Regions from separate parts of the Pseudoalteromonas sp. CuT4-3 genome, predicted to be linked through region 2. Evidence: predicted binding sites of a transcription regulator. Region 2 holds the regulator's gene; the other holds the start of a gene.
What was found. The regulator NrdR, encoded in region 2, represses ribonucleotide reductase genes. The targets are predictions, from matches to a motif close to AAACACNANATNTNGTGTTT.
Positions count from the first base shown of each region.

Region 1 (5,349 bases), 850 kb from region 2:
ACTGTCGCCGTGTGGGTGGTATTTACCGATTACGTCACCGACCACACGGGCCGATTTTTTGTAAGGCTTATTCCAGTCATTACTAAGCTCGTTCATTGCAAACAAAACGCGGCGGTGAACAGGTTTTAAACCATCACGTACGTCTGGTAATGCACGTCCTACAATTACGCTCATTGCGTAATCAAGGTAGGAGTTTTTTAACTCGTCTTCAATATTGACTGGCAGAATTTCATTGGCGAGATCAGTCATTTGATATCACATTCCTTCAGTATCAGCTCTTAGCAACCCGGTATTAGGCGCCAAGAGTATTTGTTATTATTTCTAAGCGACCATGCTATCACAATTAATTTAAATTTACAGGCGCAAAACTTTGCGATTTATCAATTTAGCCCTATATAATGGCCTCAGATTGACGAGGAAGTATTTTATGACCGAACATCAAAATGTAGATAACGCAGAAATAGCAAAATTTGAAGCCATTGCAGAGCGATGGTGGGACCAAGACGGAGAGTTTAAACCTCTTCACGAAATTAACCCATTACGATTAGACTTTGTGGCTAACAAAACCCAAGGCTTATTTGATAAAGAAACACTCGATGTAGGCTGTGGTGGCGGCATTCTTAGCGAAAGCATGGCACGCATGGGCGCACACGTAACCGGTATAGACATGGGGCAAGAGCCACTCACCGTAGCAAAGCTTCATAGCCTAGAAACCGGTGTAAATGTTGACTATATAAAAGTACCTGCAGAAGAATTTGCAACCCAGCACCCTGCTCGCTTTGATGTAATAACCTGTATGGAAATGCTAGAGCATGTACCTGACCCTGCTTCTATTATTCATGCAGTCGCAGAGCTTGCCAAGCCAGGGGCTGATGTGTTTTTCTCAACCCTAAATAAAACGCCTAAAGCTTACTTGTTTGCTATTGTAGGTGCTGAAAAGCTGTTAAAAATGGTGCCTGAGGGCACACACGATCACAACAAATTTATCAAACCTGCACAACTTATTGCATGGGCTGAACAAGCCGGTTTAAAAGTACGTGCCAGTGCTGGCCTAGGCTACAACCCGCTTTCTAAGCAGTATTCATTAAATACAGATGTGAGTGTTAATTACATTCTTCATTTTGAGAAGTTAGCATAATGGCTAGCTCTCATACCCCCTTAACTCCTTTTGAGTACGACGCTTTCTTATTTGATTTAGATGGCACCTTGCTTGATACAGCAGACGATTTAGGTGCTGCTTTAAATGCTGTACTTAAAATTGAAGGTGTTGCGCAAGTTACGCCTGAGGCTTATAGAAAAGTAGCGTCTAATGGCGCCGGCGCACTACTTGAACTTGGCTTTAAAGCGCAATGGGCATCGCAACCACAAACTGAACGAATAAAACAATTAGTCAGCCACTACAGCCAAAACCTAGCGACACACACCCGCTGCTTTGAAGGCATAGAATCATTACTCATAGCCCTTGAGAACCAAGGTATAAAATGGGGAATAATGACTAATAAGCCAGGGTTTTTAACCGATCCATTAGTGGCTGCTATACCCGCTTTAAAAAATGCACACGTTGTGATCAGTGGCGATACCCTCACCGAGGCTAAACCATCACCTTTACCCTTACTACACTGTACAAAACTGATGAACGTAGATCCTAAGCGTTGTTTATACATAGGTGATGCTCAACGTGATATAGAAGCAGGTAAAGCCGCAGGTATGCACACAGCAACAGCGCTTTGGGGCTATATACCAAGTATTGATGAGGCCAAGGGCTGGGAAGCCGATTTTAACTGGCACAGCCCTATTGATGCTTTTAACCATATATAGTGCCATGTAAACTTTTAAACACTATATATTGTGATTGTGTTAGTTTTTATGCAAAGCTTGTTGATAAAAAAAGCAGTCGAAATTTATTTTCAAAATGAGTAAATTTAGCAGATCATTAGTTGATTTTTAGCTATTTCAACTTAAATGATTGTTCGAAGGTGAGTGACTACTAACACAAATACGTTATCCCAAAGTTATCCACAAATAGGTGCAATTATGTCCCTTGCAAATCAGCTCAGACCACACTATCTTGTGATCTCTAAATTGAACAACACCAGATATTGTGGCCAAATGTTATTCAATTAAATTCGCCAATACGGTGAAACTTATAATAAATGAATACGTACCTTGCTTTAGCGAGGTATAAAGCATTGGTCAAAATACACAATTCCCAAGGAATACAGGCAAAGCTATGAACCAACAGTTATCTGTAAGCAAGCGTGACGGGCGTAAAGAGCCTTTAGATCTTGATAAGATCCATCGCGTTATTGAATGGGCCGCCGAAGGTTTAAACAACGTATCGGTTTCACAGGTTGAATTAAAGTCACACATTCAATTTTACGACGGTATTCGTACAAAAGACATTCACGAAACCATCATTAAAGCAGCAGCCGATCAAATTTCAAAAGAGTCGCCTGACTACCAGTACTTAGCTGCCCGCTTAGCTGTATTCCACTTACGTAAAAAAGCGTATGGCCAGTTTGAGCCTCCACGTTTATTTGACCATGTTACAAAAATGGTTGAAGACAAACGCTACGACGCTCACTTACTCGTTGATTACACAGAGCAAGAGCTTGATGAGCTAGATGCTTATCTTGATCATTCGCGCGATCTTAACTTTAGCTACGCAGCAGTAAAGCAGCTTGAAGGTAAATACCTGGTACAAAACCGCGTAACAGGTGAAATTTACGAAAGCGCTCAGTTTTTATATATCTTAGTGGCTGCGAGTTTATTTTCTGACTACCCGCGCGAAACGCGTACTGACTACATCAAACGTTTTTACGATGCAGTATCAACGTTTAAAATCTCTTTACCTACGCCAATTATGTCGGGTGTGCGTACACCTACACGTCAGTTTAGCTCGTGTGTACTTATTGAATGTGGCGACAGCCTTGATTCAATTAACGCCACATCATCTGCCATTGTTAAGTACGTTTCACAACGTGCAGGTATTGGTATTAACGCTGGCCGTATTCGTGCATTAGGTAGCCATATCCGTAATGGCGAGGCGTACCACACAGGTTGTATTCCTTTTTATAAGCACTTTCAAACAGCGGTTAAAAGCTGCTCGCAAGGTGGCGTACGTGGCGGTGCTGCAACGTTATTCTACCCGCTTTGGCATTTAGAAGTAGAAAACCTACTGGTACTTAAAAATAACCGTGGTGTTGATGATAACCGTGTTCGTCATTTAGATTACGGCGTACAGTTTAATAAACTAATGTATTCTCGTTTAATTAAAGACGACTACATTACGCTATTTAGCCCATCAGATGTGCCTGGCCTTTACGATGCATTCTTTGAAGACCAAGACGAGTTTGATGCGTTATACGTAAAATACGAGCAAGACGAGTCTATTCGTAAAAAGCGTATTAAAGCGATTGAGCTTTTCTCAATGTTCGCACAAGAGCGTGCCAGCACAGGTCGTATTTATTTACAAAATGTGGATCACTGTAATACGCACAGCCCGTTTATTTCTAAAGTGGCGCCAATTCGCCAATCTAACTTATGTTTAGAAATTGCATTACCAACTAAGCCGTTAAATAACGTAAACGATGAAGAAGGCGAAATTGCACTTTGTACGCTATCTGCATTTAACCTAGGCGCTATTGAGTCACTTGATGAACTTGAAGAGCTTGCAGAGCTTGCAGTACGTGCACTTGATAACTTACTTGATTTCCAAGACTACCCAGTACCGGCTGCACGTAATGCCACTATGGGCCGTCGTACGTTAGGAATAGGCGTAATTAACTACGCGTACTACCTTGCTAAAAATGGTAAGCGTTACTCAGATGGCAGTGCTAATGCACTGACTCACAAAACGTTTGAAGCAATTCAATACTACTTAATGAAGGCATCAAACGAACTGGCTAAAGAGCGTGGAGCGTGTCCTAAGTTTAACGAAACAACGTACTCTCAAGGTATTATGCCAACTGATACGTACAAACGTGACTTAGATAAAATTTGTGATGAGCCACTGCACTTAGATTGGGATTCGTTACGTGCCAGCATTAAAGATCACGGCATGCGTAACTCAACACTTAGCGCATTAATGCCTTCAGAAACTTCGTCGCAAATATCTAACGCAACTAACGGTATTGAGCCACCACGTGGTCACATTAGCGTTAAAGCAAGTAAAGACGGTATTTTAAAACAAGTAGTTCCTGAGTACGAACGCTTAAAAGATAACTACGAGCTACTGTGGGATATTCCATCAAACGATGGTTACTTACAGTTAGTGGGCATAATGCAAAAGTTTATTGACCAAACTATTTCGGCCAATACTAATTATGATCCAAACAAATACGAAGGCGGTAAAGTACCTATGAAAGTCTTATTAAAAGACTTACTAGGTGCATACAAGCTTGGTGTTAAAACACTTTACTACCATAACACCCGCGATGGCGCATCAGATGCACAAGACGACACTCCAGAAGTGGAAGATGATGATTGTGCAGGCGGCGCGTGTAAAATTTAATAGTTAAACTTAAAGCGGGCTCTTTGCCCGCTTTGTCCTGATAGTTTTAGTGATAGTTTTTTGAGTGATAGACATGTCTTATACTACTTTTAGTCGTAACCATAATGATCAAATGCAAGAGCCAATGTTTTTTGGCCAAACCGTTAACGTTTCGCGTTACGATCAACAAAAATACCCTATTTTTGAAAAATTGATTGAAAAGCAACTTTCGTTTTTTTGGCGTCCAGAAGAAGTTGACGTAAGTAAAGACCGTTTAGACTTTCAAGCATTGCCAGAGCACGAAAAGCACATATTTTTAAGTAACTTAAAATATCAAACGCTGCTTGATAGTGTACAAGGCCGCTCGCCAAACGTTGCCCTACTCCCTATCGTGTCTATTCCTGAGCTAGAAACATGGATAGAAACGTGGGCATTTAGTGAAACTATTCACAGTCGCTCTTACACCCACATTATTCGTAACGTTACACAGTCACCAGAACTTATTTTTGATGACATAGTTAGTAACGAAAAAATTAGCGAACGTGCTGATGCGGTAACCACCTACTACGATGATTTAATCAATGGCGTGTCGCTTTATAACCTGTATGGCGAAGGCAAGCACGAAATTAACGGTCAAACCGTTGTGATTAGCTTATTTGATCTTAAAAAGAAACTTTACCTTGCCATGATGTCGGTAAATATTCTTGAAGCCATTCGTTTTTATGTCAGCTTTGCGTGTTCGTTTGCCTTTGCTGAGCGTGAGTTAATGGAAGGTAACGCTAAAATCATCAAGCTAATCGCACGTGATGAAGCGCTTCACCTGTCCGGTACGCAGCATATTTTAAACATTATGCAAG
Region 1 covers NZ_CP142030.1:1,660,636-1,665,984, reverse strand. The annotation lists gene gyrA (DNA topoisomerase (ATP-hydrolyzing) subunit A) at 1-249, opposite strand, end outside; gene ubiG (bifunctional 2-polyprenyl-6-hydroxyphenol methylase/3-demethylubiquinol 3-O-methyltransferase UbiG) at 428-1,138, shown strand; gene VOI46_RS07515 (HAD-IA family hydrolase) at 1,138-1,818, shown strand; gene nrdA (class 1a ribonucleoside-diphosphate reductase subunit alpha) at 2,231-4,513, shown strand; gene nrdB (class Ia ribonucleoside-diphosphate reductase subunit beta) at 4,587-5,349, shown strand, end outside.
Region 1: a site for NrdR is predicted at 2,088-2,107, ahead of nrdA (class 1a ribonucleoside-diphosphate reductase subunit alpha). Genes of this name have one in related genera too.

Region 2 (5,349 bases):
ACATTAGAAGCTGCCGAGAAATGTGCGCAGTGGTTAGCGCAAAACTATATAAATGAGCAGGGCTTTTGCCACATTTGTAAATTAGATAACGACGGCACGCGTCAATTAACAGTTTTATAGGATAGGCATTTATGCAATTACATAATTTAAAAGAAAACTCTCAAAAAGTGTCGTTTGTTGAAGCGGTAAAAACAGGGCTTGGGCGTAATCAGGGGGTATTTTTCCCTGAAAGCTTAGCGCCACTCGCCGATGTAGATGCGTTATTAGATATGGACTTTGTTACCCGCAGTAGCAAAATTTTATCACACCTTATTGGTGATGAATTACCCGCTGATACCGTTGCTCAAATGGTTAAAAATGCATTTAACTTCCCCGTAAAATTGGTAGAGGTTGAAGACAATAACTATTGTTTAGAGCTTTTTCATGGCCCTACGCTTGCGTTTAAAGACTTTGGCGGGCGCTTTATGGCTGAGTGTTTAGCACAGTTTAATCAAGGCGAAAAAGTCACGATTTTAACGGCAACCTCTGGCGATACTGGCGCTGCTGTTGCACATGCGTTTTACAACAAGCCAAACATAGATGTGGTTATTCTATACCCTAAAGGCAAAATTTCGCTTGCTCAGCAAAAGCTATTTACTACGCTTGGGAACAACATTCATTGTTACGCGGTTGATGGCAGTTTTGATGATTGCCAAGAGCTGGTTAAAAAGTCGTTTTTAGATGACGAAGTTAAATCTACACTTGGCCTAAATTCAGCTAACTCAATCAACATTAGCCGCCTAGTGGCACAAGTATGTTATTACTTTGAAGCCATTGCTCAGCTACCAAAAGAAAAGCGTGCTACAGCGCATATTTCAGTCCCTAGTGGTAACTTTGGTAATGTATGTGCCGCCATGATTGGTGCTGTAATTGGTTTGCCGGTGGGTAAACTAAGCGCGACTACAAATCAAAACGACACCGTGCCACGTTACATGCTTGATAAAAATTGGGCGCCAAATGCCACACTTGAGTCGCTTTCAAATGCGATGGATGTAAGCAAGCCAAATAACTGGCCACGTGTGCAAACAATGTTAGATAATAACTGGTTTAGCTACGATAATTTTTACTCAACCAGCGTGAGCGAAGAAAATACGCAAGCAGTGATGAAAAATATTCAACAAACTGGTTATGTTGCAGAGCCGCATACCGCCATTGCATACCAAGGTCTTGTAGAGAATAAAGCACCCGGCGCAGCAGGTATCTTTTTAGCAACTGCTCACCCTGCTAAGTTTAAAGATAGCGTAGAAGAGATTCTAAATATTGAACTTGATATGCCAAAACCACTTAGCGACGCACTTGCTAAACCTTGTTTAGCAAGCGACATTAACCCTGATTATGAAGCGTTACGCACTGAAATACTCGCTAAGTTAGGCTAACTAACTTAGCGTTAAAAAAGCGGCTTTGGCCGCTTTTTTTGTATTTTGAACGCGCTAAATAAAGTATTTATCATTAACTAATTAAATGTAAAAAATAAAAATCATTTAAATTATTAATGCATTTATAAAAAAATATCATCTTAAAAACGCTGTGAAATAGATTCAATCCCTGTTTAAATATCCTCAACTTAAGAGCGTAGGCAAAGAGTCGTTTAAAGCGTACAATAAAGCCTCTAAAAAACACCATACACGTTGCCCTAGGAGACCCCAATGTTAGAACGTAGCATGAATATTTCGGATTTTGATCCAGAGTTATTTGACGCGATAAACAAAGAAACTGCTCGCCAAGAAGAGCACATTGAATTAATCGCATCAGAAAACTACTGTAGCCCACGCGTACTAGAAGCACAGGGTTCACAGCTTACAAACAAATACGCAGAAGGTTACCCGGGCAAACGTTACTATGGCGGTTGTGAGCACGTAGACGTTGTTGAACAACTTGCAATTGATCGTGCTAACGAGCTATTTGGTTCTGACTATGCAAACGTTCAGCCACATGCGGGTTCTCAAGCAAATGCAGCTGTTTTCTTAGCATTATTAGAAGCGGGCGACACTGTACTTGGTATGAGCTTAGCTCATGGTGGTCACTTAACGCACGGTTCACACGTAAGCTTCTCAGGTAAGCTATACAATGCAATCCAGTACGGGCTAGACGAAGCAACTGGTGAAATTGACTACGCACAGGTAGAAACGCTAGCACTTGAGCACAAACCAAAAATGATTATTGGTGGTTTTTCTGCGTACTCAGGTATTGTTGATTGGGCTAAATTCCGTGAGATTGCTGATAAAGTAGGTGCTTACTTATTTGTTGATATGGCTCACGTTGCTGGTTTAATTGCAGCGGGTGTTTACCCAAGCCCAGTACCTCACGCGCATGTTGTAACAACAACAACACACAAAACATTAGCAGGCCCTCGTGGTGGTTTAATTATTTCTGCTTGTGGCGACGAAGCAATTTACAAAAAGCTTAACAGCGCTGTGTTCCCAGGTGGCCAGGGTGGTCCTTTATGTCACATTATTGCTGCAAAAGCAGTGGCATTTAAAGAAGCTCTACAACCAGAATTTAAAACATACCAAGCACAAGTAGTTAAAAATGCTCAAGCTATGGTTGCTGTTATGCAAGAGCGCGGTTACAAAATCGTATCTGATAAAACAGAAAACCACTTATTCTTACTTGATTTAATCGATAAAGATATCACAGGTAAAGATGCAGACGCAGCGCTTGGTAATGCAAATATTACTGTGAACAAAAACTCTGTACCAAACGATCCTCGCTCACCGTTTGTTACTTCTGGTTTACGTATTGGTTCACCTGCAATTACGCGTCGTGGCTTTAAAGAAGCTGAATCGAAAGAACTTGCTGGCTGGATTTGTGACGTATTAGACAACATCAACGATGAGTCAGTACAAGCGCAAGTTAAAGAAAAAGTTAAAGCAATTTGTGCAAAACTACCTGTATACGCTTAATTGCATAAGCAGCAGTAATTTAGATCACAACAAGGGGCCTGTTTACCTTTCGAGGTTTAATTTGCAGTAGTATGTTTGGTTTTTAGGCAAGGCAGAGTCTATGTAGTGTGGTTACTCCACACAAATAGGCGATAACGCAGCATAAATGCCAAACATGCACTGCCCTCGGGTTCGTCCTAGGGGCGATTTACTCTTTGTTGCTCGGTTTTTACTTAGCCCACTAGGTTACAAACCTCGCGCCGCGATCAAATCACCCCTAGATAGAACAAATTTAATCCTGAAAGGCCAACAGGCCCTATTTTTTTGCTAAGATAAAAGGCCGCTAAATAGCGGCCTTTTTTGTTTTAAAACGGAAGTACCGAGTTATGCATTGCCCATTTTGTACCGCAAAAGATACTAAAGTTATTGATTCTCGCCTAGTCGGCGGAGGCCACCAAGTTCGCCGTCGTCGTGAATGTAACGAGTGTCACGAGCGATTTACTACCTTTGAAGGCGCCGAGTTAGTTATGCCACGTGTAATTAAACAAGATGGCAGCCGAGAACCCTTTAATGAAGATAAACTACTCAATGGCCTTAATCGCGCCCTAGAAAAACGCCCTGTTAGTACAGAGCAAGTGGATGAAGTGGTTAATATTATTAAATCGCAGTTGCGTGCTACCGGCGAGAGAGAAATATCAAGTCACCTTGTGGGTGAGTGCATAATGGAGGCGCTTAAAAAACTGGATAAAGTAGCCTATGTGCGGTTTGCCTCTGTGTATCGCTCGTTTGAAGATATACGCGAATTTGGTGAAGAAATTGCCCGTTTAGGGGAGTAATAATGCAAAACCAAATAACCTTTACTGCGCAAGATGAAATGTACATGGCACGTGCCATCGAGCTTGCAAAAAAAGGGCGATTTACAACCACCCCCAATCCTAATGTAGGGTGTGTTTTAGTTAAAGATAACCACATAATTGGTGAAGGGTTTCATCAATTAGCTGGGCAGGGGCATGCTGAGGTTAATGCCCTTGCTGTAGCAGGTGAAAACGCAAAAGGTGCGACTGCGTATGTTACGCTTGAACCGTGTAGCCATTACGGACGCACTCCGCCGTGTGCAGAGGGTTTAAAAGCCGCAGGTGTAGTAAAAGTTATTGCAGCTATGGTCGACACCAACCCACAAGTAGCAGGTAAAGGGCTTAAAATACTCAGCGATGCCGGTATTGAGGTTGCATTTGGGCTTTTAGAGCAGCAAGCGCGCGCACTTAATTTAGGTTTTTTTAAGCGTATGGAGCAGGGACTTCCGTATGTTACGTGTAAAATGGCGGCCAGCATTGATGGTAAAACCGCGCTAAAAAATGGCCAAAGTAAGTGGATCACCGGAAGCGCTGCGCGACAAGATGTACAATTACACCGAGCACAAAGCTGCGCTATTTTAACGGGCGCCGATACGGTTATTACCGATGATGCTAAGCTCAATGTGAGGTTAAGCGAGTTGCCACAGGCTTTGCCTACTGAATTACCCCTACGCCAACCGGTGCGTGTTATAATTGACTCACAAAATAGGCTTACACCAGAGCTGGCAGTATTTAATATTGAAAGTGAAATAATAATTTTTACTACCAAGGTTGATAAATCAACGCAGTGGCCGCATTTTGTAAGGCATATAGAAGTGCCACAGCAAAATAACAAAGTTAATTTAACGTCTGTTTTAGCGCACCTTGCTAAGCTGCAATTTAATCATGTTTATTTAGAAGCGGGTGCTACACTTGCCGGTAAAATGACAGAGCTTAATTTAATAGACGAATATATATTTTATCTAGCGCCTAAACTAATGGGGTGCGATGCAAAAAGTTTAGTTAATTTTGCTCCGCTAACAGATATGCAAAACACCGTTAATTTGACGTTTAAAGAGTGTGTGAAAATAGGCGATGATTTACGTATAACCGCCACAAAACACATTCCAATCACTTAATTAAAAGAGTAGGGCTATGTTTACTGGAATAATTGAAGCCACAGGCAAAATTGCGCTATTACAAAAAAAACAAGGCGATTTAGCCATTCGTATTCAAAGCGCTAATCTTGATATGAGCGATGTAAAGCTTGGCGATAGCATTGCCACTAATGGCGTATGTTTAACGGTAGTTGATAAGCACATTGATGGCTTTAGTGCCGACTTATCAAACGAAACTATCAGCTTAACTGGGTTTGCAAATTATAATATTGGCCAAACAGTTAACCTTGAAAAAGCCATGCAGCCGGTTTCACGTTTAGGCGGGCATTTAGTGTCAGGTCATGTTGATGGCATTGCAACCATTACAGCTATTACTAGTAATGCGCGCGCCACAGAATATTGGCTAAGCACCGATGAAAATTTAATGAAGTACATTCCTTACAAAGGGTCTGTATGTATAGATGGTATAAGCCTGAC
Region 2 covers NZ_CP142030.1:813,856-819,204, forward strand. The annotation lists gene thrB (homoserine kinase) at 1-120, shown strand, start outside; gene thrC (threonine synthase) at 132-1,415, shown strand; gene glyA (serine hydroxymethyltransferase) at 1,686-2,942, shown strand; gene nrdR (transcriptional regulator NrdR) at 3,308-3,757, shown strand; gene ribD (bifunctional diaminohydroxyphosphoribosylaminopyrimidine deaminase/5-amino-6-(5-phosphoribosylamino)uracil reductase RibD) at 3,760-4,893, shown strand; gene VOI46_RS03665 (riboflavin synthase) at 4,910-5,349, shown strand, end outside.